Regions from separate parts of the Rhodococcus sp. 27YEA15 genome, predicted to be linked through region 4. Evidence: riboswitches for the same ligand, from Rfam matches in the RefSeq annotation. Region 4 holds a riboswitch; each other region holds the start of a gene.

Region 1 (7,173 bases), 2.7 Mb from region 4:
CGGTCAGATTGTCGCCGGTGTGCTCGATGGAACCGTCGGGCGAGCGGAGGTTGTTGTAGAAGACGAAGTGCAGGTCGGACAGGACTCTGCGGTCGGCACCGGTGATCAGTGCGCTCGCATCGAGGTCGAAATCGGCACCGCTGGTGCTGCGTGCATCCCAGCCGAGGCCGACTGCGACCCTACTCAGGTTGGGTGCGGCCTTGGACAGAGATACGTTGCCGCCCTTGGCAAGTGTGACGCCCATCGAGGTTCCTCTCATTCGAACGAAGGTTTGTCTCTTCGTTCGGGGTGCTGATTGGTCGGTTCCGTATTCACACTACCGTGAGCGGGATGTGCGTTGCCGCAGAGCTGAGATCGTGGCGGTGTCGTTCGAATCGGATCGTCGCGGACCGGCCGAAAAGAGGGCGTGTTGTCGGATATCGGAGTGCTACGCCGAGTTCGCTTTCTGTTGGTCGTAGACACCCCGGGTCGACACCCGTGCTCGATTGACTAGTGTCGATGGTCGGAGACAGCGGTACCGAGGCGTCGGCGTCGACATCGTTCCGGGGAACAACGAGCGGAAGCGAGTAACCGATGAGTGCGCGAAATGCCGAGTATCCGCGTCCGAAACATTTCCTGGTCCATCTGAGCGATACACATCTGGTGGCCGAAGGTGAACTCTACGACGCGGTGGACGCGTCGAAGCGGCTGAGTCAGGTCCTCGACGGGCTCGTGGCATCCGGGGTCAAGCCTGATGCGTTGGTGTTCACCGGCGATCTGACCGATCAGGGAGATCGTGACGCGTACGCGACGCTCAAGGAGATTGTCGACCCGGTGGTCGAGGAACTCGGTACGCAGATCATCTGGGCGATGGGTAACCACGACGACCGTGGTCAACTCAGGTCGGTACTGCTCGGTGAGGCGCCGAGCGAACTTCCGCTCGATCGGGTCTACGACATCGACGGTCTTCGTCTCGTCACTGTGGATTCGACGGTGCCCGGTCAACATTACGGTGAGCTCAGTGACCACCAGTTGGACTGGCTACGAAGCGAATTGACCGTTCCAGCGCGGGACGGCACCATCGTGGCGATGCATCACCCGCCGGTGCCGTGTGTCCAGGACCTGGCGGTGTTGGTAGAGTTGCGTGAGCAGTCTCGATTGGCCGATGTGCTGCGGGGCAGCGACGTACGCGCGATTCTGGCCGGTCATCTGCATTTCTCGACGTCGGCGACGTTCGCCGGAATTCCGGTGTCGGTGGCATCGTCGACGTGCTACACCCAGGATCTCAATGTGGTGGTGGGCGGGCAGCGTGGCCGAGACGGTGCGCAAGGCTGCAATCTCGTTCACGTCTACGACGAGACGATCGTGCATTCGGTGGTTCCGCTCGGGGAGTACGCGTCGGTGGGCGAGCCGGTGGCCGCAGCGGAAGCCGAGCGTCGCTTGGCGCGCGCGGAGGTTCGAATCCTCGAGAGCGAAACTGTCAGCCGCACCAAAGTGTGAGGTCACGGACCGCTGAAGCCGCCACAGCGGTACCGGGACGATTGTCGGTGCGGTGTCCGAGCACTATCGTCGGGGAAGGTGCAGAGCTCCAGCGATCAAGGACCGGCTAGCTGGACGGCAACCCTTCATGCCGATGGGGTGCCCCGGAATCACACCTGGTGATGCGTGAGATCGCGCATCGCAAGCGGCAGTTGCGGTACGCGAGCATCGGCGATCTCGATGCGTTCACGACCGGTACTGTGCGCTCCCGAGTGGTACTCGAACAGGAGTAAATGCCGATGACATCCTCTCTTCCCCTCCATCTCGCCGTCGCGCTCGACGGTGCGGGCTGGCACCCAGCTGCGTGGCGAGAACCGAACTCACGCCCGACCGAACTGTTCTCCGCGCCGTACTGGACCGACCTGGTGGCTACGGCGGAACGGTCGCTGCTCGATTTCGTGACCATCGAGGACAGTCTCTCGGTGCCGTCGAATCCGCTCGAACCGCTCACCGACGTGGTCGACGAGGTTCGGGCCCGCCTCGACGCCCATCTGGTGGCGGCGAGAGTGGCGCCGGTCAGCAAGAACATCGGGCTCATTCCCACTGTCACCACCATCCACACCGAACCCTTCCACGTTTCCAAAGCCATCGCGACATTGGACTACACCTCTGGCGGGCGGGCAGGCTGGCAGGTCAAGGTATCGGCCTCGGCATCCGAATCGGCGCATTTCGGCCGCCGTTCCATCCCGGCATTGACCGAGCAGGAGCGCGAATCGATTCACGGTGGCACACTCCCGGACTTCGTGAAGGAACTGTTCGACGAGAGCGCCGAAGCGGTCGAGATCGTTCGCCGACTCTGGGACAGCTGGGAAGACGATGCCGAGATCAGGGACGTCGAGACACGACGATTCATCGATCGGGACAAGCTGCACTACATCAACTTCGAGGGTGAATATCTGTCCGTGCGAGGCCCGTCGATCACGCCGCGGCCGCCGCAGGGGCAGCCGGTGGTGACCGCGTTGGCTCATCAGCGCGTACCGTACGAGCTGGCCGCTCGATCGGCTGATCTGGTGTTCGTCACGCCCCGCGACGACGGGCAGGTCACCTCGATTCTCGCCGAGGTGCGCACCGCACAGGACAGTGTCGGACGCAGCGGCCCTGATCTTCAGGTTTACGCCGACATCGTGATCTTCCTGGACTCGGCAACGGAGACCGGGCGCGCGCGGCTGGAGAGGTTGAATGCGCTGTCCGGCAAGGAATACCACTCCGATGCGGTGATCTTCACCGGCTCGGCAGCCGAGCTTGCCGATCGGTTGTCCGAGTGGCAGGGCTTGGGGCTCGACGGATTCCGTCTGCGTCCGGGAGTGGCGGTCGACGATCTCGATGCGATCTCGTCCGATCTGATTCCACTGCTGCAACAGCGTGGAGCCTTCCGAACCGAGTACCCCCACACCAATCTGCGCGGCCTGCTCGGCCTCTCGACCGAGGTCCCCAACCGCTACGCCGCCGACACGTCGGCCGCCTGAACGAGGAGTGTCAGATCATGAGTTCTCAGCAGCGTAAGCAGGTTATTCTGGGCGCCTACCTCGGTGGGGTCAACCACCACACCGCGTGGTGGGATCCCAAGGCGGGAAGCCAGATCGAGTTCGAGTCGTTCGCGCACACCGCCCGCACCGCCGAGCGCGGAAAGTTCGACTTCTTCTTCCTCGCCGAAGGTTTGGCGCTTCGTGAACGGGCCGGCCAGATCTTCGACCAGGACATCATCGGACGCCCGGACACCTTCACCGTCCTCGCATCACTGGCGGCGGTGACGAAGCATCTCGGTCTGGCCGGGACCATCAACGCGACCTTCAACGAACCGTTCGAACTGGCACGCCAATTCGCCACGCTCGACCAGTTGTCCGGCGGCCGGGCGGCCTGGAACGTCGTGACGTCCTTCGATGCCTTCACCGGTGGGAACTTCCGTCGCGGTGGGTACCTCGATCATGCCAAGCGTTACGAGCGCGCAGCGGAAACCGTTGCGCTGATCCGCGAGCTGTGGGACTCGTGGAGCAGCGACGACATCGTTGCCGACAAGGAGTCCGGTCGATTCCTGGCACGTCCGGATGCCGGTGAATTCGCGCATCACGGCGACCAATTCGATGTCAGTGGCCGATTCACGGTTCCGCGCAGCCCGCAGGGGCGGCCGGTTCAGCTGCAAGCCGGTGTGTCGCCACAGGGCCGTGATTTCGCGGCGGCGAACGCGGACGCGATCTTCTCGCCGTACGGCAGTCTGCCCGAGGCATCGGACTTCTACCGTGACATCAAGGCGCGGGCCGTGGCAGCGGGCCGTGCACCCGAGGACATCAAGATCCTGCCGTCGGCGAGCTTCGTCATCGGGACGTCCGAGGCCGACGCCATCGAGAAGTACCGGGAAGTCCGCAATCAGCAGGTCACCGGTCAGACGGCCCGGATTCACCTCGAACAGATCTGGAATCGTGATCTCTCGGCTTACGATCCCGAGGGACCACTACCCGACATCGATCCCGATCCCGAAGCGCCGCCGATCATCCAGGGTAAGGCCTTCATCTACCAGGACAGGTTCGCCACCGTCGCCAAGTTGCGGGCCGTCGCGGAGAGCAAGAAGCTCACTCTGCGAGAGGTCGTCATCGACCAGTTCGAGCGCGGACCGATCGTCGGCACCGCTGCACAGGTGGCAGAAAAGATCGATTCCTTCGTCCAACAGGACGGCTCGGACGGCTTCATCATCGGCTCGCATCTCGTGCCCACCGGTCTGGACGAGTTCGTCGACGACGTGGTGCCGCTCCTGCAAGATCGTGGTGTTCTGCGCAGCGAGTACACGGGTACGACGTTGCGTGAGAATCTGGGCCTCGCCGTACCGGCCGAACGCGAACCGGCCGCAGTGCGGTAACCACAAGATCGAATCCGCTAGGGTCGTCCGAAAGGGCGGCCCCAGCGGCGTTTTCAGAGCTCCCAGGGTGCCGGGATCGGGTAGTAGGCGTCGAGGAATTCAGTGATCTTGCGGGTGCGCAGTTCCAGATCTATTTCCGGGGCGCTGCCGTCGTTGAGGCAGAAGAAATCCACGGATCGGTGTGCCAGCAGCCGATCCATTTCTCGAAGTCCGGCTTTGACGGTGGTGTCGACGTACCTGACCGAGGCCGACTTCTGCACCACGGAGCGCCCGCTGAGGAGGGTGTAGTAGTGATACAGCGAGTTGGTCACCGAGATGTTGGTGCTGGCCCGGAACGTACTGGCGGCGGTGGCCGCGAAATCGTCGGCGAATTCGCGTTCCATCTCGGCCATCACACTCTTGCGCAGTGGGGTAGCGGCGTGCTCGAGATGCCGGGTGGTCATCGATCCGAAACGTTCTTGCAGTAGTCGCCGGTTGACGCGCGCCGCGTTCTCGAAACCGCTGCGGTCGTTGTCGTTGTGGCCCAAACCGATTCGAGTGTCGGCTTCGATGAACATGCTGATCCCGCCGGGGGAGAAGAACATTTCGGGCCCGACGGCGCGGCCGAAGAACATGTCGTCGTTCGAGTACAGGAAATGCTCGGACAATCCCGGGATGTGGTGCAGTTGGCATTCGACAGCTTGGGAGTTGTGGGTGGGCAACACACTCGGATCGGCGAAGAACTCCTCGCTGGGCACGAACGTAACCCGCGGATCGTCCGCCAACCAGTCCGGCCGGGCCGAATCGGTGGCGACGAAGATACGGCGAATCCACGGTGCATACATGTGTACCGAGCGCAGCGCGTATTTGAGTTCGTCGATCTGGCGGAACCGGGCGTCGGATTCGTCGCCCTCACCGACTATGTAGTTCTGCATGCGGCGTGCTCGTTGCGCCTGAAATTCCTTGGAGGAGCCGTCCACCCACGAAAAGACGAGGTCGATGTCGAAGTCGACGTCGGAGGCATGAGCGGCGAACATGTTCTCGATGGTGGGCCAGATCTGCCCGAAGCGCTCGACGGTTCCGCGGACGGCTTCTTCGGGTCGTATCGTGCGCCGTGTCAGTGAGTTCTCGACCGGCAGGACTATGGACTCCTCGGTGATGGACCACAGTTCGATCTGAACGCCGATGTTCGCGCCGTAGTGCAATCCGCTCGCGACGTGGACACGGGGCCGGTACAGCCGGAAGATCCGGGCCTTGTTGGTCTGGGACAGTGCGCCGTCGGCGACCAGGACGGTCGCACTCTTCTTGGCGTCGACGGTCTTGGAATAGAAGGGCTCGTTCGAGCATCCGTCGACCAATGCGCGGCGCAGTAGTTTGCGCTCGGTCCAACTGACTGCGATGACCGGCCGTTCGTCGTTGCCGCGAACCAGCAGATACTCGATCCCGGCCGCATCGAGGAGTCCGCGCAAGAAGAGCAGGTCCTCGACCATCGCCTCCAACGGTGTCGTCGTGGTGATGGGCAGGGCGAAGCGGTTCTTGAACCGTACTGTCGAGGTGAGTTCACCCATGTGTGCCCGTACCGATGAGGACGGATGGGATACGTCGGCGGAGTCGTCGTGCTCCGGCGGAACCAGATAGACGTCAGACGAAACAGGCAATTGTGTAATGGGATGCCTTCCGGGAAGTAGCGACATCGGCGATCGGAAGATCCCGATTGCGACGTGTCCCCCGAGTCTAAGTCCTCGGAGCCGCCTGATGTGACCAGCCAGTAGTACTGCTGAGCTGCGGTACGGCTACTGATCCATCCGCCGCTGTCGGAGCGAATCACTACCCTGACGTACGGGGGGTGAGCGATGAAGCTCAGGTTCGTCATGATTGTCGTGTATTCAGGGGTGGTGGCCGCGGGTTGCGCGTCCGAAGGGGTCGACGGAACGCACCCGATACCGCTGCCGTCTACCAGTAGGGCGGCGTCGGAGTCTGTCGATGCGGATGCGTTTTACCTCGGCTACGGCAAACACGCATTCCGGTTGGACGGTGTCGCCGCAGGTTGCTGGTTCAATCCCAACACCGATACGTCACCGCACATGTTCTGCCTTGTGGATTTGCCTGCCACGAATCCGCCGATCACCGATCAGGACACCGGCATCGTGGCCCCGGCCAATTCGGTGATCATCGACGCGCTGACGGTGCGTGAAGCCGTCAACGTCGCCGAAGGAAGCCTGGTCGGACCGGTTCTGTTCGACGGTTCCACGCTCACCGTCGACAGCCTCTCGTGTACAGCCTTGTCCAGTCTGTCCATGTCGTGTACCGGTCCGGGCGGGCGGTTCACCTACGACGGAAAGGCCAGGACGGTCACCATCGTCGATACGACGTCCTCGACCGCCGGTGCGCAGCCTACGTCGTGAGAGTGGTCATCAGGATCTGGCGAACAGTGCCGGTTCGGTGCCCGGAATCTGGGCGATCTGCTCTCGGGCAAGGAGATGGCGGACATGCGCGGCGCCCTCGGACAGTGCCATCGACTTGCCGATCGGCGAGATGTCCCCCCATGGCTTGTACCACTTCATGCGGGCTGCGGCTTCCCAGACGGTCAACCGCTGATCGGTGAACTCGTCGAGGAGATGTTCGAGTCGTTCCTCGTGGTGTTCGATCAGTTCACCGGCTCGCCCGCCGACGTCGTCGATGGTGATTCCGTGTGCGCCCAGGCCACGGGTGATGTCCATCGCCTGCACGCGCCGCAACGAGTCGAGGAAGTCGGCCAGGTGATCGCGTTCCTCGAGGGGATAGACGAAATTGCCGACGTGTGGGGTGGTCTTCTGCAGGACGTG
Region 2 (7,173 bases), 3.4 Mb from region 4:
CAGGGCGCGGTTTCGGGCCAGTGCTCGCACGTCGATGAATGCGGATTCCGTCCGGCGTTCCCACAGGACGAACAGGGCTCCGGAGACGACGACGGCCGGTATCAGGTACCACTTGGGGTGATCGACGAGTGAGAGCAGCAGCAGCATCGTCGAGGTGGTTACCGCCAGGAACAGCAGGATTCCCACGGGGTCGAGTGATCGGATCAGCGACGAGCCGCGTTCACGCGTGGGTGGTCGTTGATCCTTGGGGGCGGCGAGTAACACCCAGAGTGCTGTCACGGCGACGAGGGGCAGGTTGATCCACATGATGGATTGCCATCCGAGGATGCCGACCAGGAGTCCGCCCAGAGTGGGGCCGAAAGCGACGACGGACTGGGCGCAGATGGTGAGAGTTGCTATTGCCGAGCGTGTTTCGGAATTGTGTTGGTCTGCGTACGCGCGTATGACGGTCATGGCGTTCGGGTACTGAGTGGCTGTGCCGATGCCGAGTAGGACGCGCGCTGCGATGAGCCAACCCAGTGACGGTGCCAGTGATCCGAGGATCGCGCCCGCGGCGATCAGTCCGAGACCGGTCAGATACACCCGTTTCGCGCCGAGAATGGATCCGAGGCGTCCGGCTGCTGGTGCGGTGACGGCGGTGGCGATGTAGAGGGCCGAGATGACCCAGGCGGTTCCGGAGCTCGAGCCGAAATGGGTGGCGATGGGGACGATCGCCACTGCGATCATCGAGGAGTTGAGTGGCTGCAGGACGGTACCGGAGCCGAGTGCGAGACTCAGGCGGAGTGGGACCGTGGTCTGGGCGGGTGGGGTGGTGGCGACAGTGGTCACGAGTTCATCAGTGACTCCTCGGGAGTTTCGGGTAAGGACGAGTCTTCGCCGAGTCGGCGCAACAGGCGGCCGGCGATCACGAGTAGGTCGCGTTCGGCTTCGGTGCATTCGGCATCGATGACTGCGCTCAGCCACTCGGTGCGACGTGCTCGGTCTTCGAGGAGAGTCGCCGTACCGAGGTCGGTGAGGCTGATCAGGATCGCTCGTCCGTCGGACGGGTCGGATCGTCTGCCTACCAGATGCTGTTCTTCGAGTGCGGCGACGGTTTTGGCTATCGATTGAGGTGTGACCTGTTCGAAGTGCGCGAGGGATCGCGCAGTCATGGCGCCTTGCCGGTGTAGATGACCGAGAGCTTGCATCTGGCTGGGGGTCAACGAGTGGTCGCTGCGTTTGGTGCGCAGGCGCCGGATGAAGACGCTGAAGTCCTCCCACAGACTGTCGGCTGGTGTTGGCATGAGGGCCCCTTCGCTCGAACGCTACCTTAGGCAGTTTAGCTGTCTACTTTTCATAAAATGAAGCCTATGTGAGCAAAAATACTGTTTATTTATATCAACTTGGTTGTCTATATCGAGCGCAGGTTGGCAGGTGTGCAGGTGCGGGACCGCGGCTGTGTCGCACCGGAGCGCCGGCTGAACTGGTGATGGGCCCCGATTCAACTCCGAGGTCGGAGCGGATTAGGTGGTACGCAATCCTCGCGTAGGCCATTCTTGAGGGGATATTGTGAGGTTTAGGGGGATACGGGTCTTGAAATGCCTGGATTCACCGGTCGTCAACTGTGAGAGGCATAGCACCGTCAATGGCACGTCAACAAGAGCGTGCGCGGCGTACCCGCGCCAGTCTGGTCGAAGCGGCCGCAATCGAGTTCGCCAAGCGTGGATACGCGGCGGCGTCGGTCAACACGATCCTGGAAGGTTCTCGCGCGACCAAGGGCGCGATGTACTTCCATTTCCAGTCGAAGGAGGATCTGGCGCGAGCGGTCCTGACCTCGGCGATCGACTCGTTCGGCGAAATCACCGAGCGATGGTCCGCGAGGACGGATCTGGATCCGTTCGTCGTTCTGCACGGTCTGGTTCTCGACATCGCCGAGCTGTTCCGCTCCGATGTCATCGTCCAGGCGGAGTTCCGGCTGATCATCGAGCCCGAGTTCTACGCAGACGTGCAGTCCGGTGGCGGGCAGGTGTGGGGTCGAACTGCTCACGCGCTGGCCACCCGGGCACAGAGCGAAGGGTTGCTTCGAGACGGGGTGGATCCGGCGAAGTTCACTCGGGTCTTGGCGGCAAGCCTGGCAGGGCGTCGCTACATGGCTGATCTGATCGCGAACAGCGGGCACATCGCGGAGTGGTTCGAAGAGTCACTCGAAGTCATTCTCGACGCCATGGCTTCGCCGGAGTGGCTGGAGGAGTTTCGACGGACCGGTTGGCCGACCATCGAACCCCTCGTTGCAGACTGAGAACGTGTTTTATGCCCACTGAGCTGGCGATTTGGGTTTTTCCGGCGCTGTGCCATAAGCTATCCAAGCTCCCAACGGAACGCCGTTGGGGTACTGGTTCGGAGTGATCCGACGGGCCCCCTTCGTCTAGCGGCCTAGGACGCCGCCCTTTCAAGGCGGTAGCGCGGGTTCGAATCCCGTAGGGGGTACGCTTTGCGAAAGTGAAGCGGTTTTGCGCAAGCAAGACGATGTAGTATGGTTTGACCCGCACGACAAGCTTTGAGATGCTCGAAAGCAAGGCCAGGACAGTGGTTTTGGAGCAGCCCGAAGATGTAGTACGGTTTCACAGCAAGGAAAAAGCAAGGCCCTGTGGCGCAGTTGGTTAGCGCGCCGCCCTGTCACGGCGGAGGTCGCGGGTTCGAGTCCCGTCAGGGTCGCAAAGTGATGTATTTCCCCCATGAAAGGGAAATGCATTGCAGTGCGATAGGCATTCGGTTCGGGTGCCGTCCGGCCAGGTAGCTCAGTTGGTACGAGCGTCCGCCTGAAAAGCGGAAGGTCGCCGGTTCGATCCCGGCCCTGGCCACCATTAATTCAAGCCCTGTTCCCGGTGTTCTTCATGAACACGAGGACGGGGCTTTTCGGTATCTCGGCCGGAAGCTGTCCCGGGTTCCAGAGATTTTTGCAGCACCTGACTTCATCAGGAGTTGCAGGTGATGTTCGATCCGCGCACACCGTGAAATTGTGCAGGGGCGAGTCGCTTGTATGCAGAACGCGAGAAGTTCTGCGAGCCCGTGGCGTTGCGGCACAGCTCCAGTGAAGCGGCGAGAATCGTCGGTGTGAATTGTCAAAGGACGAAGCGTCGGCGCTCCGGCAGTCGGTGGAGCGTGGAACAAATCGCCCGGACCCTGCGGCGCGATTTCCCCGACAACCCGCAGATGTACGCGGCCGACGAAACGATCTACCTTTGCCTCTGCATCCCGGGTCGTGGCGGGCTGCGCCGTGAGCTTCGCACAGCATTGCACACGGGCGCTGCCCGCCGGAAGTCTCGACGCCAGGCTCGACAGCGGCAATCGCGGTACCGCGACCCGGTGGTGATGATCAGCGACTGACCTGCCGAGATCGAAGACAGAGCCGTACCCGGCCATTGGGACGGTTACCTCATCATCGGCAAGAACCACACCTCCACCATCGGAACACTCGTCGAACGCGCCACCTGCCACGTCATGCTCGTACACCTACTTGGCAATCTCGGAGCCGAAGCGATGTGCGAGGCGCTCACGGCGCGATCGGGCAACCGCTGCCGCATCTGCGTGGCTCGCTGACCTGAGCCACGGCAGCGCAATGGCGGACATAAAGCTTTCACCATGGACACGGCCATGCCGGTCTACTTCTGCGATTCAGCCTCACCCTGGCAACGACGGGGAACCAAAACACCAACGACGCACTGCCCCAATATTTTCCGACAGGATCGAGCCTTTCGATTCGCAGTCCCGAAGGCCTCGAAAGGGTCGCCCACGAACTCGACACCAGACCCGAAAGGCGCCTGGTGCGGCGTGGGACAAGTAATTGGACAGTTGGTCTGCGGTACTTGCTTTGTATGCGAGTTGCGCCTGTGGTTGTGCGGGGCGTGTGACGGCGTTGATGCGGTCCAGGTCGGTGCGTGGCCGGGATCGCGCAGCGGGCTCGGATCATCGGGCTCGCATCCGAGGGCGAGTCGAACACACGGATCGCCGAGCTTGTCGGCATGGAACATGACAGTGATATCGCCCGTATTCCTTGTGGGCGTTGCCGATCCAGTGCGATGACGACGACGAGTGGGAGCGCCAGGTGAGCGATCTGCCCTACTTGTCACCGGGTGGCCCGGCAACGACGGCCGTAACTCGGGGACGCCGAGGACGAGTTCCGCGCTGCCGTCGAGAGCCGCTTCTACGCGACGTGACGTGACGTGGCATGGCCTGACCGTCGCGGGGACACGGGACTGATTCATCGCACAGGCGCCCGGCGACAGGGCCGTTCCTGATATCGGGACAGCGCGACTGCGTCGTTACCGAGGGTCGCATGTCCGAGGCGAAGTAGATCTTCGACGCCGCTGACCTCCTCGGGGCGGAGATGCTCAACGCCGCCGAGGATGGGTATGGGGGGATGGATATGTAGGGTGCGGGTATCGCCGGTTCGGCCTTGCATCTGTCGCGTGTGCCTGGGCGTACCCTCCACTACCGGCAATCACAAGCTGTCGTCCTCGCACAAGCTCGCGGACAGCGGATTCGAATGGCACCTGAACGCGCTGCTGAACTTGAAGAACAATGCTGCCTACATACATCCGGGTCTCACCGCTGCGGAACTGAAGGAGACGAACAGCGGGGCGGAGCGTCTGGTCGAGGCCGCCGAGCCGGTAACGGCCGCTCGGCGGTAGGCCGTTACCGGCCGGACCAAAGTACGTCGCGGCACCGGCCCGGGTTGTCGAAGCGCAACGGTTTCGATCACTGTGAATGTATTGAGTGTCCTTGTAGTCCAATGTTATTCGTGCACTGCAATTTGACTTGCTCGTTGGCTGCGGCATACATTGCAACGACCATCCAGAGTGGCTGAGAGACCTGGCTCGATGATGCTGCAGCAACCCGCTTCGTTTCGAGTGTGGGTGCTACCGCCAGGACCGATGGAGGACGCATGACCGTATTTGCTGTTGGTATCGAGCTGGACGGCGAGGGTACACATCCGTCGGCTTGGCGTCGTAGCGCGTACAGCCCGGATCAACTGCTCACCGGCAAGACCATTCGTCTGCGGGTGGCTGCTGCCGAGAACGCAGGATTCACTTTCGCTACGTTCGACGATTCCATTCTGCCGCCGACCGGTGAAGTACGCGGGCGCATCGATGCCGTCGCACGGGCGTCGTACGTAGCGCCGGTGACGAGCACTATCGGCTTGGTTCCGGTGGTAGGGACGTCGTATGCGGAACCGTTCCACACGTCGTCGCAGTTGGCGACACTCGACTACTCCTCGCGTGGTCGCGGAGGTTGGCTACCGGTACCCGTTGCCGATCCAGCGGCGGCAAAGACCTGGGGGAGGCCCGCGGTTACGACGGACGCCGATCGGGCACGCGAGCAGCACGACTCGGTGACCGTGGTGCGTGAGTTGTGGGATTCGTGGGAAGACGATGCCGTCGTCAGGCACTATGCCACGGGGCGGTTTCTCGATCGGGATCGGCTGCACTACATCGATTTCGAGGGGAAAACGTTCTCCGTGAAGGGTCCGGCGATCGTTCCGCGTCCGCCGCAGGGTCAGCTCGTCGTGTTCGGTCGCTACGGCCAGATCGATCCGCGTCAGGCCGATGTCGTTCTCGTCACCGGAGATTCGGTGGAGTCCATCGCCGCTGCGGCAGTGGCGGCGCGCAATGAGGGTGCGCTGTTGGTGGTAGCAGAGTTGGACGTGGCCCTGGACACGCCGGCATCGGTCGCATCAGAGCGATTGGCGGACTTGAATTCTCATGTGGAAGCGCGGGAGTCCGGTCGATTCGGATTCTCCGGCGATCCGCTGCGGTTGGCGGCGCTGTTGGGAGAGCTCGGATCGCACGTCGACGGTGTGCATCTGCATCCGTTGGTTCTGGACGAGGAACTTCCGGTGTTGGCCAAGCTCGTGCTTCCGGAGCTGTCGAAGTCCGGGTTGACGCGTCGCCCGGTGCCGGGCTCGTCGTTGCGGGCCAACCTCGGCCTGGCGCGGCCGGCCAATCGATTCGCCCACACTTCCTGACTTGACTTCGTGCTAAGGATATCTCGGCAATGACTGCATCTCGCTCCGCTGCGCCACGCCCCGACGCGCAGGTTCACTTCGGCGTCTTCTTCCAAGGCGTCAACCACACCACTATCTGGTCCGATCCCACCAGTGGATCGCAAATCGACTTCGAGACGTTCCGGCGGCTGATCCTCACGGCCGAGCGTGGACTGTTCGACGCGTTCTTCCTCGGCGAAGGTCTGCGCCTGCGTGAACAGGACGGCAAGATCCTCGATCTCGACATCGCCGGACGGCCCGACGCGATCGCGCAGCTGGCTGCGTTGGCCGCGATCACCGAGAACATCGGTCTGGTCGCGACTCAGAACACCACCTACAACGAACCGGCGGATCTCGCCCGGCGGTTGTCGGGTCTGGATCTTCTCTCCGACGGCCGCGCCGGCTGGAACGTGGTCACCACGGACAACGCCTGGACGGGCGAGAACTTCCGCCGGGGTGGATTTCTCGATCACGAATTGCGCTACGAGCGTGCCGGACAGTTCATCGACACAGCTCGGGCACTGTGGGATTCGTGGCGCGACGACGCGATCGCACAGTCCCGTTCGGCGGAAAACTGGGCTGGGCCGGATGCGGTGGCCACGGTACGACGTGAGACGTCGCAGTTCGACGTCGACGTCACCGCGACCTTGCCGCGTAGCCGTCAGGGGCATCCGGTGATCTTCCAGGCCGGTGATTCCCCGAGCGGCCGTGACTTCGCTGCCAGTCGTGCCGACGTCATCTTCTCCCGGCACGGGACGGATTTCGACGACGCACTCGAATTCGCGAACGACATCCGAGCCCGGCTGCGCAATGCCGGCCGGCCCGAGGACGACATCAAGATTCTTCCCGGAACCCAGATCGTGTTGGCGGAGAAAGAATCCGAGGTCGAAGAAAAGGTTCGCTGGGTTCTCGAAGGTCAGTACACCGGACAGACCGCGTTGTCGTTGGTCGGTCTGGTATGGGGCAAAGATCTCTCCGACCGCGATCCGGACGGTCCGCTCCCCGAGGAAGATCCGGTTCCGCGCCCGGTATCCGGGACACGAGGTGCATTCCGGGACGGAAACGATCCTGTCGCAGTTGCACGCGAGTGGCGGGCTCTGGCCGAGGCGAAGAACCTCTCGCTGCGTCAGGTCGCCATCGAGACCACTACG
Region 3 (7,173 bases), on a different contig from region 4:
TCGGTGCCGGACCGAGTACGCCCAGCGGTCGGCGATCTCGCCTGCCGTCCCGGTGACGTACCGAAAGTTCGGGGCGACCTCGAGCACCAACTGTCGGATGGAGAGTCCCTTTTCGTCGGCGAGTGCACGCCAGCGCGCGATCTGGTCGAGTTTTCCGGTGCGGTCCGCGATCTGAATCGTTCCTCGGGACGGATCGAGTTCGCCGTCGACGGGTTCGACGTCGGGCAGTGGACCGTCCGGGTCGTATGCCGAAAGGTCTTGACCCCAGTAATGTTCGAGATAGGCGATGGCGCGGTGCGGATTGTAGGCGCTCTCGCGGAGCCAGCGAGCCTTCTCGTCGGCGTCCGCAGCGGTGTCGCCGATGACGACGGTGGCGCTGGGCAGGATACGAAGAGAGTCCGCAGACCGGCCGTGGGTGGCGAGTCGCGTCCGAAGGTCTCGCGCGTACGCGACGGCGGTGTCGAATTCGGTGTTCGCCGAGAACACGACATCGGCGTGGCGGGCGGCAAGTTCACGGCCACCGTCGGAGTCGCCGGCCTGGAACAGGACCGGGCGTCCTTGTCGGCTCCCGGGCACTGTGGGCGTCGCGCGGGCGCGCAGGATGTCGGATGTTCGGGTGACATCGGCGGTGCTGCCCGGCAACCACGAGTCGGCGTCGACGCTCGATGCGACGTCGCCGAGAGACCATGCGCCCCAGTACTGTTTGGCCAGTTCGACGAGTTCGGTGGCTCGTTCGTAGCGGCGCTCGTGTGGAAGCCAGCCGCCGCGACGAAAGTTCTCGCCCGTCCAGGCATTGTCGGTAGTGACGATGTTCCAGCCCGCCCGGCCGTCGGACAGGAGGTCCAGGCTCGCGAGCCGGCGGATCAGGTCGACGGGAAGACTGTAGGTGGTGTTCTGGGTGGCAACCAAGCCGATTCGATCGGTCACACCCGCCAGTGCCGACAGTTGCGTGATGGCGTCGGGACGGCCGGCGATGTCGGTGGCCAACACCGCGCCCCGGTTCTCACGAACGCGTTGGCCGTCGCCGAGGAAGAAGGCGTCGAACAGTCCCCGCTCGAGGGTCTGGGCCACCGTCACGAAGGTGTCGGCGGAAACTTGGTCCGCGGCTTTCGGATCCTCCCACACGGTCTGCGGGCCGATTCCCGGATAGAACACACCGAGGTGAACTTGCGCTTCGGCGTCGTACGGCGCTCCGGTGTCCGGAGTGGTCATGGCGAACTCCTCAGAGGTATGTGACTAGCGGGTCGACGGCGATGCGTAGCGGCTGACAGGGCGCGGCAACCCCAGCGTCTCGCGTAGGGTCGCGCCGACCTGCGGCGCACGGTGTAGGGACAGCTCCTGCAGTGCGGGAACGACGCTCTGGTACAGAACGCCCAGATCGGTGGTGGCGACGGCGGGATGGATCCGGACACCGTCGACGGTGCCCGTCAGGGACCGTAGCAAGTCGACGAATTCCGGTGCGGAACCGACGAAACGGAACCGCCCACTGTCGTGCCACGTCGCGTGGTCGTCGAGTGCGGTGAGGCGGGACTGTGCCGCCTGGCCGGAGTCGTCGAGAACGATCTCGATCTCGGCGAAGGTCAATCCGTCGTGTCGGGCAGCGCCTTCGGCGATCGCGGTCTCGTCGCGGCCGGAGACCAGCGTGATGTCGAGAAGATCCGACACACCCAGATCCGCGTCACCCACGACCACGATCTGTCCCTGCGGGGGTCGTGGGGTGATCAGCGGGCCGACGACGTCGAAGAACTCGCCGGAAAATCGGACATGGTGGACTTTGTCGGGGTCGAGGTAGCGGCCGGTTGCGGCATCACGAATGACGGCGTCGTCTTCCCACGAATCCCACAGTCGACGGGCGAGGTCCACGACGTCTCGGACCTCGGCTCGTGCGGCTTCGGTGCTCCGGGCCGCGAAACCGACGGCATCGTTGGCGTCGGCGGAGTTGTCCGCGCCAACCACCCAGGCGGCGCGTCCTCTCGACGCGTGATCGAGGCCGGCGAGTTGGGTGGCGACGTGGAAAGGCTCGGTGGTCAGTGTCTGTACCGTCGGCGCGAGTCCGATTCGGTCGGTTGTCGAGGCGAGGTACGCGGCGCGGGTCCCGGCATCCAATCTGCCCACCGGATACGGCGCGCTTTCCGGTACCACCGTGTCGGCGAAGGTGACGAGTGAGATCCCGGCTTTCTCCGCGGCTGCTGTGGTCGATCGAAGAATGCGGGGCGAGAGCAACTGCTCGGGCGGGTGTCCCCACGCCCGCCACGCAGCGGGATGACTTCCCGCGCCGTCTATCTCGATTGCCAGGTGTAGAAAATCAGGCGAACCAACCACGATCAAAGACCTTTCGGATGAGTGCGGACGCACACCGGGGCTCCAGTCCTCACCCCTGCGCGCTTGCGGAATCTGCTCTGATCCCGCCCGGTCGTCACCTGGAGCACCCCACCGCGCAGGAGGGTTGCCGACCAGCAAGCCAGGGCTTGACGCTGGTACTCATGACCGCAGCTCAATCTAACATGCGTAGTTCGTACCGAAAACCTCTGCGCCCCAACGCCAAACTTGTATATCTGGTAGCGAGGTCAATGCCCAGTGTTTCGATCCGGCAGATTCGAAAACTCGATACCGCGCCGAATCTGCCGTCGTTGCTGCCTGCGTGGAAACACCATCAGGCTGATCACCCCGGCCCGACGACCTGTTACCCGCACCGGCGCCACCGCGCAGGCCCGGATCGGCTTCATGCTGTTCCTGCAAATCCCTCCGCCCCGTTTCACTCGTCACCGCAGGTATGGAGGCACGGATAGGGGTGGCTGCTTGATACTGCCTCTGTGCGCGCTGCCGATTCTCGAGGCGTACCGGCAGGATCGGCTACAGGTCCCCGGCCTCGCACGTTCGGGCGCCTCCGATGCCACCCCGATCGCTCTAAGCCGTGTCGTCGAGATTCTGCTCGTCGACGACTGCACGCAGATCCGCTGTATGGCGCCCTCCGCCGCCTCCCGAGCAGGGTCGGCAGCGACAATGTGGAAGACGGTATCGGCCACAGAATCACCAGGACGGACAGCGCCGTCATCGTCGGATACTGCCCGGTCAACTGATCGGCGAGCCAGTACGTGCACAAAGCCAGTGCCGAGATTGTTGCAGTCGCCCGCGTGAACACCCCGACGACGAGTGCGATTCCCAGACCGGTTTCCACCGCCGGAACGACGATTCCGAACGGTCCGGGCATTGTTCCCAGGACGTCGGTGGTGAAGATCTTGTAGAGATCTGGGACACGAGTGTTCGTCGACGTGCTGTCGACGACGAGAAGAATGTCGGCACGGCCGAAATGAGCCCGATACTTGACAAGGCCCTCGTGCAGCCACAGTGCGCCGAGGGCGACTCTCGTCGCACCGGCAAACACCGGTGCGACGAGAGCAGAGAACCGGTTGCGCCCCATCAGGAAAGGCTTGCCGCGCCGAACACGGCCTTGGCCTTGTCGCAGTGAACGACGAGGTCGGTGAAGGTCGATGCGTTCGCACCGTTGAGGGTGAAGGTCTGGGATGCGTTCGCGAAAGCGACGCTTCCGAGTTCGACTCCCACGGATACGGCAGCCTCGTCGGTGCCGTTGGTGAGGTAGAGGTGGAGGTCAGGTCCTTCATCCGACGAGAAGCCGGAGAGGGTGAGTGTGTTGCCGGTTACGTTCGCGACGCCGGTGACCTTCTTGTCGTTCAGGCCGGCGAAGGTGCCGGAGAGTTCGTGTGATGTTCCTCGGGTCATTGCCGCTGCCGCCGAAGTATCGGCGACGGTGGTGCTCGAACCCGCTGCCGGGGTGTCGTTCTGGCTGCTGCATGCGCCCAGCACGAGCGTCAATGACAGTGATGCGATGGCGATGCCGACTTTGGTACGCACGGTGTGGAGTCCTTTCCTGAGGAAATCTTGCCCACCCACTCAATCACCGCGAGCTCGGCATGCATTCGGATATGACAAGCCCGTAATGGACTATGTCGAGACTGTAAGAATCGGGGGATACCGTCGGGTCGACGCTATTGTCGAGTCGTGAATTCTGTACCTCGTGTGATGCTTGTGGAGGACGACCCGACGGTCAGATCGGTCGTGGGGGAGTACCTGCGTGCCGCCGGCATGGAAGTGACGGAGTACGGCGACGGAATCAGTGCAGGCAACGCTGCTCGTGCGCAAATACCGGATCTCATGATCGTCGATCGGATGCTCCCGGGTCGCAGTGGAGACGACGTATGCCGTGAAGTGCGCAGCTACTCGGACGTGCCGATCATGATGCTGACTGCGCTGTCCGCGGTCGACGAGCGTATCGAGGGGCTCGAACGTGGTGCCGACGACTATCTCGGTAAGCCGTTCTCCATGCGCGAGCTTCAGCTTCGGGCGCAGGCACTCTTGCGTCGCCGGAGTGCAGGGGGAGTGCAGACGATCATCGAGGCAGATCAGTTCAGAGTCGATCTCACGCGTCGGCGGGTATGGACGAAAGGCGACGAGATCTCCTTGACCACACGAGAGTTCGAGCTCCTCGTGTACTTGATCCGCAATGCCGGTCGTGTGGTCGGCCGTGAGGAATTACTGCGTGAAGTGTGGGGATGGGGGTTTGGAGATGCGTCGACGGTGACTGTGCATGTCCGGCGGCTGCGCGAGAAGATCGAGGAAGATCCGCGGTTTCCGTGCCACCTGGTCACAGTGTGGGGCGCGGGTTACCAGTTCGGTACAGGTGCTGATTCCTGATGCCGGCCGTGCATGATTTGTTGCTGATCGTCGGAACGACGGTGACGTGTACCGCGGTGATCACTGCCGTGGCGTGGATTGTGTTGCGCATCAACAGGCATGGTTCGATAGCGTCTCAATTCGTTGTCGTTGTTGCGGCTGCGGTGCTGTCGATAGCCTGCTCGACGATCATGGTACTGATCGAAATGTTCTTCTCCGCTCATGATCTGGTGGTGCTCGGCTGGGTGATGGCCGTCTCGACGCTGATGAGTGTGGGTGCTGCATGGCTGATCACCACCCGTGTTGCGAAACGGTCGATTTCGAGTTTGATCCGCTCCACCCGACAGATCGCGGACGGCGATGTGCTCGACCCGCAAAACCCTGGTTGGCGCGAGTTCAACGAACTCTCCGAACAACTGTCCGAGACGTCACAGAGATTGGCCGACGCGCGGTCCGAGATCGACAAGCTCGATGCCGCGCGCCGTCAGTTCTTCGCATGGATTTCGCACGATCTACGCACTCCTCTCGCTGGAATTCGGGCAATGGCAGAAGCTCTCGGTGAGGGTGTCGTCGCAGACCCCGACCTGTACGTGCGGTTGATCAGGGACAAGGTGGATACCGTCAATCACATGGTCGACGATCTGTTCGAGCTTTCACGGATCGAGAGCGGATCGTTCGGTCTGCGATGCGAGATCGTCGACTTACTCGACCTCGTCTCCGATGCGGTGTCCGACGTGCAGGAAGTTGCCTTGCAGCGTGATATCCGGATACGCCAGAACGGTATGACAGGGCACACGCTGTGGGGTGACGCCCGTGAATTGACTCGGGCGATCGGAAATCTTCTTGCCAACGGCATCCGGTACACCCCGGACGGATCCGAAATCCTCATCTCGGCGACCACGCGTGACGACGGGCACCTGGTGTTGAGCATCCTCGATCACGGGTCAGGGGTGTCGACCGAAGACCTGGGGCGCATGTTCGACGTGGGATGGCGAGGAGATGCCGCTCGGCAGGCAGACTCGTCATCTGGTGTTGCCTCGGGCGCAGGTCTCGGGCTCGCGATCGTTCGTGGCATCGTCCACGCGCACGGCGGAGACGTGTACGCCAGATCCGTCGAAGGTGGTTTCTGCTTGGACGTCACCCTTCCGCTCCAAGGACTCGATCAGCGCCGACAGGGAATCTCGATGTGATGGTCCATGACATCGCCGGGTCGAATCTCGGACGCATTTTAGGCGCTGATCTATTATTCACGTGTGGTTTCACAGGGATGGTAGGTTCGGCTGTTTCGGAATGAGCAGGGCAGCGAATACTGCGACAATGCAAATACCGCCGAGCATCAGATATCCGTTTGTGTAGCCGGACTCGAGAGGCACGCCGGAGGGGGACGCGCCCACCGCTACGATGCTTGCCATCGCGGCGGCACCCAGCGATCCTCCGATAGTCCTGATGTTGGCGTTCATGCCGCTGGCGACACCGGTCTGGTCAAGGGGGACAGCTGCGACCACGACGGTGGACATCGCGGCAAATGCCAACCCGAGTCCGATACCGATGATCGCGCTGGCCACGTAGATGTCCCGCTGGTGTCCGTGCATCAGTGCGACGACGAAGAAGCCGGCGGCGGCGATCAGAACTCCCGTCGCAAGGACACTCTTGGAGCCGTACCGTTCCGACAACCGGCCGGTGTAGATACTGGATACGAAAGTGCCGATTGTCATGGGCAATAACGTCAAGCCGGATTCGGTGACCGATGCTCCGAAACCGTATCCGTATTCCGTCGGTGCTTGTAAAAACTGCGGTAGAAAACCGAAAGAGGCGTACATGCCCACACCGAGCAGCAACGCCACCAGGTTTGCCGTCCACACCGATCGGATGCGCATCATCTGCATGTCGATCAACGGATTGTCCGAGCGTGACTCCGCAATCACCCACAACACCGCGATTACGATTGCGACGGCAATCAGCACGAGCGCCGTCGTCGACAACCACCCCCACGACGAGGCTTGGCTGACAGCGAGAAGTAGTGCGATCAGCCAGACAGATAGCAATGATGCATTGAGCCAGTTGATCTTTCCGGGTGTCGTCACCGGCGATTCCGGCACCAGAACCTGGGTGGCAATAGCGGCGACGGCGGTGACGACGAACGGGATGATGAACAGCCAACGATAACTCAACAACGAGACAATGGGGCCGGCTAGCACAATTCCGAGACCTGTACCGACAGCGAGGAGTGCACCGATCACCCCTACCGCTCGGGCAACCTCACACGATGGAAGCTCGTCACGAATGATGCCGAAAGCCAATGCAGAGGTTCGCGGATTATGGAGCATCCGTGACATTCCTGTTCATACAAGGGATGCGTGTTCTGCACGCATTGCGTACATTGCGTGCAGGACATGCAGAACGCGCAATGCTCACGTCACGGTGAGGCATTGACACGTTCCGACTCCATGGCCGGCGTGTGTATTCGATGGGCGGGACCGG
Region 4 (7,173 bases):
CAGCGACGGAATCACGATGCTGGGCTTGCGGATCAGACCGAAGAATCTGGACCCGCGGCGACGCGGAACCACCGGGGCGTCTTCGGGGGTCGGATCGACCAGTACGGGTTCGATCAGCGTCTCAGACATGGGCCGGCTCCAGTTCGTTCGAGCTTTCGGACTGCGACTTCTTGGTTTGGACGATGCGCGGGTCGATCAGGGGGTAGAAGAGATCCACCGCGAGGTTGACGAGCACGAACACCAGCGACGCGAAGACGACGACGCCCTGCACCACCGGGATGTCCTGAGCCATCACCGAGGTCTGTGTCAGTCGGCCGACACCGGCGCGGGAGAACACCGTCTCCACGACCACCGAACCGGCCAGCAGGTTTCCGACGAGCACGCCTGCGATGGTGAACGCGGGAATACTGGCCAATCTCATGGCATGGCGAGTCTGGATTCGCCAGCGGCTTGCACCCTTGGCGTACGCGGTCTCGACGTGCGGCGAACGCAGTGTCGCTTGCAGGCTGGTCGTCAACACCTGTGCGATGACGGCGCCGGTGGGTATGGCGAGTGTGATCGCCGGCAGGATCACCGAGCTGAAACCCTTGTCCCCGAACGCCGGGAAGATGTGCAGCCGGAACGAGAAGAACTGCAGGAGAATCAGTCCTACCCAGAAAGTCGGCACCGCTACACCGAGCGGCGGCAGCGAGAACAACAGGTTCGCGAGCCAGCGCTTGCGGGTGTAGGTGGCGAAGAACGAGATGCTCACGCCGAAGATCAGCGAGAACAGCAGTCCGGTGAGCGCCAACGTCATCGTGCTCGGCAGAGCCGCGAAGATCGCATCGGTCACCGGCTGTCCGGTGGCGATGGAGGTACCGAAATCACCGCGCAGCGAGTGCGTCAGCGACGTCCAGTACTGCACCCACACCGACTGGTCCAGACCGTACCGAGCGCGAAGCTGATCCAGTGCGACCTGGTCCACGGCAATGCCCTGACCGGAGGCGTCGGCAGCCATGCTGACCGGGTCACTGGGCAGCAGGAACAAGATCACGAACGAGATGGTGAACGCCGCCCACAGAACCAGCGCGGCCTGTCCCAGTCGGGTGAGTACGTAACGAGTCATGTCACTTACCCGACAACCATGCGTCGAAGAACTGCAGACGCGAAGACGCTTCGAACTTCAGATCCTGAACGCTCGACGCGGCGCCGACGGCCTGCGAGAGCTCGATGGTCGGAATGGACAGTCCACGATCGGCGATCAGGTGCTGCGCTCGGTCGATCAGAGCGCCACGCTCGGTGTTGTCGGTAGTGGCGAGCTGCTTGGTCAAGATCGCGTCCAGTTCCGGGTCCGCCGCGCGCTTGTTGAGGTTGCGCCCGTCCAGACCGAAGGTGGCGCGGAGGATGTCGGCGTCGGCACGAGTGGAGTTGTAGTAGACCGCGTCGTAGTCACCGGAGTTCTGCTTTTCGCTCAGCTCTCCGTTGGAGACCAGGTTGAGCTGCAGATCCACGCCCACCTTGCGCAACTGCTGCTGGACGAGTTCGAGAATGGCCTGGTTACCGGCGAATACCGGGCTGAAGGTCACCGAGAAGGTCAGCTTCTGGCCGTCCTTCTCCCGGACTCCGTCACCGGTCCTCGTCCAACCGGCAGCATCGAGCAGCTTCGCGGACTTGTCCGCGTCGAAGGTGACGATGTCGGACTGGTCCTTGTAGAGCGGGGTGGTGTGCGCCAACGGGCTGGTGGCGGGGAAGAAGGACGGATCGAGAACGGTGTCGACCAGTTCCTGGCGGTTGATGGCCGGGATGATCGCCTGGCGCACAGCCTGATCGGCGAGAACACCGCGGCTGACGTTGGGCTGGAAGAAGAAGCTGATGCCGGGGTTCGGCCGCGTCAGGATTCGGCCGCCCGCACCTTCGATCTGTGCCGCGTCCTGCGGCAGCGCGTCGCTGACCGCGTCGAGCTGACCGGAGGCGAGGCTACCGGCACGGACCCCGGATTCGGGGACGACGGTGAAGTCGACGCCGTCGAGGTAGGCCTCACCCTGGTGTCCGAAGACTTCAGAACCCCACGTGTACCCGGCGCGCTTCTTGATCGAGACGCTCTTGTCCTGCTGCCAGTCCGAATAGGTGAACGGGCCGGAAGCGACCACGGCTGCGCCCGCGCACCGCTGATCAGAGGTAAGCGCTGTGGTGGAGTCGGCGAGGATTCCGAGCTGCGGCGTCGAAGTTGCCTGCAGGAACTGAACATTGGGTCCGGAGAAGTTGACCTTCGCGGTGTGCGAGTCGACCACGTCGGTGCCGGTGTAATCGGAAAGGTAGCTCTTGGCCAACGAGGCGTTGGGGCCGAGATCCTTGACGGAGTCGAAGGTCTTCTTCACCGAGTCCGCGGTGAGCGGGGTGCCGTCGCTGAAGGTGACGTCGTCGCGCAGGGTGAACGTGAAACTCGACGCGTCGGGGCTGATCTCCCAACTCTTGGCCAGCCACGGCTTGATCTCGCCGGTGTCGGTGCTCTGATCGGTCAGCGAATCCACCACGGTACGAGTGACGTACACCGTCTGGTTGGTACCGGCCTGACCGGGATCGGCGCAGGTAGGAGCAGTCGAGAGTCCGTATCGTAAGGTGCCGCCGGGCTGCGCGGTACCCGAAGCGCCTGCGGAATCACCGCTGTCGCTGCTGCATCCGGCAAGGACGGTCCCGAGAATCGAGATGGCGCCGATACCGGCGATGACAGTGACGCGGGAGCGAGCACCGTGAGATGACGAGGACACCGAAGAAACTCCTAGTGAGGCGCGCCGACGAACGCATTCGTCGACAGAGGTCGACTCGTACGAATCAGCTACGAAGAGAAGAGAAATGCAGGCTCACCCGATGTGACGAGTAGCCGTGGGAAACTGACCCAGGGGTCAGTACGTACAGAAGGACCCTGCGGTACGGCAGAGATCGACATGTCGACGAGACCACGCGGTGTCGAAACCGCCCTCAACTGCCTTCATCGTCCGTATTCCTCCATCGGTCCTGGCGGTAGCACCCGCACCCGATCGCTCGGGGGGTTGCTGCGACTTCACGGAGCCAGGTCTCTCGGTCGCTCTGGATGGTCGTCCGTAAGTTTACGAGTCGATGCCCGGGTGTTGTCAACCCGGGCGGTAGGAATTGCAGCTCGAGTCACACTTTCCAGGTGTTCGCTCGGTTCGGCGGCGCACACTTCCCGGCTACCCGTTCGAAGCCTCCACTACCTTCTCGAAGGGATGCACACCGATCTCGTCGGGCGTGAGATTTCGGTCGAAGAGTGGGGTGTATCCGCTCGCGAGATACAACGCCACCGCTTCGGGTTGACGCGGCCCGGTGGTCAGGTACACCTTTCGATATCCACGCTGGGCGATCACCCGTTCCAGTTCGCGGACCACGATCTTGCCCAACCCACGCCGGCGATACCGGTTCGAAGTCCATATTCTCTTCAATTCGGCAGTACCGGAATCGAATTGACGAAAGGCTCCGCCCGCGATGGGCTCGTCGCCGATGGTCAGTACCAGTAGCGCACCGTGCGGTGATGCGAACTCCTCCGCCGGGTACGTCTCGAGGTCCGCAAGCATCTCCGCTCGCGTCCCGCCGTATCTGGCGCTGTACTCCGTGGCCAGCTCGGCGATCAGCGGAGCGGCCAACCGGTCACTCTGCGCCACCGAACGAACTCGCAACTCGCCCAGTCCGTCCACGAACAGCGACCCCTCCTCGCGTACCCGCTGTTCGTCGACGGAACTCTCTCTCGATGCCACATCCTGGCTCAACGCAACCCCAATCGAAAAACTTCCGGGGCAAGGACATCTCCGCTCACCAGATCGGAGACGAGTTCTCCCAGCGCCGGACCGAACTTGAAGCCGTGACCGGAGAATCCGGCCGCGACGGTTACCGCCCCCACCCGGTCGATCACGAAGTTGCTGTCCGGAGTGTTGGTGTAGAGGCAGGTCAGGGATTCGACCTGCGCCGAATCGACGCCGGGTAGCCAGGCCTGCGCGTACTCCACCAGACGCTGCTCCCCCGCCGCGCTCGGGGTGTAGTCGCGCGTCGCCGGTGTGACCTGCGGACCGGTGGCGTGCTCGCCGATCTTGACGCCGTCCTCGGATCCGAGGCCGTAGATTCCGGCTGTATTCAGCTGGGCGCCCGGATGGTGCACGAAGCTGGGCCAGGCGACGGCAGGGTCGAGCGGCACGAAGTGCGCGGGCTGTTCCTGCGTCGTGCGCAGTTCCGGCAGGACGATCGACTCGCCGAGCCCACTGCGCGCGATCAAGTCCTCCGTCCAGGCCCCGGCCGCTATCACGACGTGCTTGGCGGCTGTGGTGCCACTGCCGGTGACCACGTCGACGCCGTACGAGGCTCGTGCGACCTGCTGCACTTCGCTCTCGTGTCGGACGTCGGCCCCGGCCAGCCTCGCTCCCGCCTTCAGTGCGGCCACCGCACGGTCGGCGTGCAGACGGCCCGCGTCAGGATGATGGAACACCGTCGTGTCGAACCTCAGACCCGGCCAACGGGCGCAAGCCTGCTCCGGGGTGAGGATCTCGCCCTTGATGCCCAGCTCCGCCAATACCGTCGCCTTGGCCTGAACAGCCTCGGGCAGGCCGTGATCGACCGCGCCGGTGAGCTCGAGGAAACCGGTGTCGGTGAGATCCTCGAGCTCGCGCCACAACGGCAGTGCCTGTGCTGCCAGCCGAGTGTAGAACTGGTTGTCGTACGCCTGTCGGTAGATCCGTGATGTGCCGTAGGACGCGCCGTGCTTGTGTCCGGGTACGTGCTGTTCGAGAAGAATTACACGCTGCCCGCGCGTGGCCAGTCGCCAGGCGGCGGAGGCCCCTACGAGTCCTCCGCCGATGACCACTACGTCGACGATGTCAGTCATGAAAGGCAGCTCACGAGGTCTTGGGGAGGCCGGGCGGGTTGATCAGGGACTTGTCCACGGCTTCGGTCGTGATGTTCCATCGTTCGAGAACCTGCTTGTACGTGCCGTTCTCGATGGTGTGGTTGATGGCGTCACTGATTGCCTGGATCAAACCGTTGTCCTTCTTCACCAACACTGCGATCTGACCCTGCAGACTGTCTCCGGCACCGGAGAACTCGCCCACCACTTCGGTTTCACCGGACTGCTTGGCGTGGAACTGCGAGGACGGGTTGGGACCGAAGTAGGCGTCGATACGGCCGGACTGCAGCGGCAGGTAGTAGTCGGTGGTGTTCTGGTAGTAGACGATGTCGGTCGGTGCCAGACCGGCCGCTACGTTGTCTTCACTCCACTTGACCAGCAGCGCTTCCTGATTGGTTCCGGAGCCGACCGCGATCTTGCGCCCGGCGACGTCCTTGGGTTCCTTGATGGAGATTCCGGAGCCCTTCTTCGCCTCGAACGCGAGCGTGTCCAGGCGGTAGGTGGCGAAGTCGTACTTTTCCTTACGCTCTTCGGTGACCGTCACGTTGGAGATGAACGCATCCGTCTCGCCCGAATCGACGCGAACGAAGTTCTGTGCCCAGTCCGCCGTCTGCAGATCCACCTTCAACCCGAGCACGTCCGCGATCAGGTAGGCGAAGTCGGTTTCCGATCCGATGAGGGTCTTGTCGTCGTCGGCGTAGAAACGCAGCGGCGGAGCGGATCCGGCGCTGCCGGTCACGCGTAGGGTGCCGCGGTCACGAATGTCCTGCGGGACCTCCGCCGCAATAGAATCCACCTTGTCGGTGGAGATCCGGTCCTGGTCCGCGGTGAGGTTGTAGCCGGATGCGGAAGTGACGGTGCCCGCGTCGGAATCGGCATCGGCACTGCTGCACGCTGCACTGAGCAATCCGACCGTGGCGAGTGCCGAAATCAGGAAGGTAGCGCGCTTGGATCGGGAAGACATCTATTTTTCCTTTCGGGAAACAAACTGAGTGCGCGTCAGAGAACGCGGGAGAGAAAAGCTTTCGTTCGTTCGTGGGTAGGGTTGTCGATCACCTGGGAGGGTGGGCCCTGTTCGACGATGACGCCGCCGTCCATGAAGACCGCGGTATCGGCCACCTCGCGGGCGAACCCCACCTCGTGAGTGACGATCACCAACGTCGCACCGTCGCGGGCCAGTTGCGCCAGTACCTCGAGCACTTCGCCCACCAGTTCGGGGTCGAGCGCCGACGTCGGTTCGTCGAAGAGGATGACGGCCGGCCGCAACGCCAGTGCCCGGGCGATCGCGACGCGCTGCTGCTGCCCGCCCGAGAGTTGACGCGGATACTGATCGGCCTTGTCCGCCACTCCTACTCGCTCGAGTAATGCTCGCGCCTCGCGATACACCTCGTCCCGATCACGCTTCTGCGCCGACAGCGGCGCCTCCACCACGTTTTCGAGGGCGGTCAGGTGGGGAAACAGATTGAAATTCTGGAATACGAAACCGATGTGCGAACGCTGCTTGAGAACTTCTCGAGGACGTAACTCGTGCAGTCGGTTTCCCTTGCGCCGGTAGCCGATCAGCTCACCGTCGATGCGCACCGTTCCCCGATCGACTTTCTCGAGGTGGTTGAGGGTACGCAGTAGCGTCGACTTACCGGATCCGGACGGCCCCAGGATCACGGTCACTTCGCCCTTGCGCACCAACAGGTCAACGCCGGCAAGTACTTCCAGGGTTCCGAACGACTTGTGAATCCCGCGTGCCTCCACGGCATACGCGGTGTCCTCGGTTACTGCGGTTGCAACTACCTCGGTTGCGGTACCGTCGACCAGTTCTGTGCTCATCGGGAAGCGCCTCTCGGAATGTCGAGGCGCGCGTCGCGGATCTCGACGAATTTACTTCGGATCTTCTGCAACGGCGTCTGTGGTAACGAACGTGCCGAGCCGCGGGCATAGTGCCGTTCGATGTAGTACTGGGCGATCGAGAGCAATGTTGTCAAGATGATGTACCAGATGGTCGCGACCATCAGCAGCGGTACCACGCGGCCGCTGCGTCCGAAGATCACCTGGACCTGGTAGAAGAGTTCGGCGATCGCCATGGTGGACACGATCGAGGTGCCCTTGAACAGTCCGATGACCTCGTTGGCGGCGTTCGGGAGAATGCCACGCATGGCCTGGGGAAGAACGATCTTGAAGAACTGTCGGGCCCGCGGAATCCCGAGTGAGTGCGCCGCTTCGATCTGCCCCTGATCGACGGAGATGATGCCGGCGCGAATGATTTCCGCCGAGTACGCCGCCTGATGCAGCGC

The links. A riboswitch is a leader RNA that binds a small molecule or an ion and turns the genes downstream of it on or off. The one in region 4 is predicted to bind S-adenosylmethionine.
Region 1: another riboswitch for S-adenosylmethionine. It lies ahead of ABH922_RS05300 (LLM class flavin-dependent oxidoreductase); the one in region 4 lies ahead of ABH922_RS18045 (putative leader peptide).
Region 2: another riboswitch for S-adenosylmethionine. It lies ahead of ABH922_RS02230 (LLM class flavin-dependent oxidoreductase); the one in region 4 lies ahead of ABH922_RS18045 (putative leader peptide).
Region 3: another riboswitch for S-adenosylmethionine. It lies ahead of ABH922_RS27180 (LLM class flavin-dependent oxidoreductase); the one in region 4 lies ahead of ABH922_RS18045 (putative leader peptide).

What each region holds. Positions count from the first base shown of each region.
Region 1 covers NZ_JBMHHW010000001.1:1,136,372-1,143,544, forward strand. The annotation lists gene ABH922_RS05290 (TerD family protein) at 1-244, opposite strand, end outside; gene ABH922_RS05295 (phosphodiesterase) at 574-1,479, shown strand; SAM riboswitch class IV at 1,557-1,672, shown strand; gene ABH922_RS05300 (LLM class flavin-dependent oxidoreductase) at 1,758-2,984, shown strand; gene ABH922_RS05305 (NtaA/DmoA family FMN-dependent monooxygenase) at 3,002-4,369, shown strand; gene ABH922_RS05310 (stealth family protein) at 4,423-5,916, opposite strand; gene ABH922_RS05315 (hypothetical protein) at 6,202-6,753, shown strand; gene ABH922_RS05320 (MBL fold metallo-hydrolase) at 6,763-7,173, opposite strand, start outside.
Region 2 covers NZ_JBMHHW010000001.1:470,306-477,478, forward strand. The annotation lists gene ABH922_RS02190 (MFS transporter) at 1-828, opposite strand, end outside; gene ABH922_RS02195 (MarR family winged helix-turn-helix transcriptional regulator) at 825-1,283, opposite strand; gene ABH922_RS02200 (TetR family transcriptional regulator) at 1,625-2,278, shown strand; tRNA gene ABH922_RS02205 (tRNA-Glu) at 2,394-2,466, shown strand; tRNA gene ABH922_RS02210 (tRNA-Asp) at 2,621-2,694, shown strand; tRNA gene ABH922_RS02215 (tRNA-Phe) at 2,767-2,843, shown strand; gene ABH922_RS02220 (hypothetical protein) at 3,142-3,366, shown strand; gene ABH922_RS02225 (hypothetical protein) at 4,449-4,670, shown strand; SAM riboswitch class I at 4,827-4,920, shown strand; gene ABH922_RS02230 (LLM class flavin-dependent oxidoreductase) at 4,925-6,004, shown strand; gene ABH922_RS02235 (NtaA/DmoA family FMN-dependent monooxygenase) at 6,034-7,173, shown strand, end outside.
Region 3 covers NZ_JBMHHW010000002.1:463,764-470,936, forward strand. The annotation lists gene ABH922_RS27175 (NtaA/DmoA family FMN-dependent monooxygenase) at 1-1,212, opposite strand, end outside; gene ABH922_RS27180 (LLM class flavin-dependent oxidoreductase) at 1,237-2,322, opposite strand; SAM riboswitch class IV at 2,377-2,489, opposite strand; partial or broken gene ABH922_RS27185 (DoxX family membrane protein) at 2,996-3,421, opposite strand; gene ABH922_RS27190 (DM13 domain-containing protein) at 3,421-3,873, opposite strand; gene ABH922_RS27195 (response regulator transcription factor) at 4,021-4,713, shown strand; gene ABH922_RS27200 (sensor histidine kinase) at 4,713-5,882, shown strand; gene ABH922_RS27205 (MFS transporter) at 5,952-7,019, opposite strand.
Region 4 covers NZ_JBMHHW010000001.1:3,872,516-3,879,688, forward strand. The annotation lists gene ABH922_RS18030 (ABC transporter permease) at 1-129, opposite strand, end outside; gene ABH922_RS18035 (ABC transporter permease) at 122-1,105, opposite strand; gene ABH922_RS18040 (ABC transporter substrate-binding protein) at 1,107-2,747, opposite strand; gene ABH922_RS18045 (putative leader peptide) at 2,883-2,972, opposite strand; SAM riboswitch class I at 2,983-3,077, opposite strand; gene ABH922_RS18050 (GNAT family N-acetyltransferase) at 3,189-3,689, opposite strand; gene ABH922_RS18055 (FAD-dependent oxidoreductase) at 3,758-4,867, opposite strand; gene ABH922_RS18060 (ABC transporter substrate-binding protein) at 4,878-5,849, opposite strand; gene ABH922_RS18065 (amino acid ABC transporter ATP-binding protein) at 5,885-6,709, opposite strand; gene ABH922_RS18070 (amino acid ABC transporter permease) at 6,706-7,173, opposite strand, start outside.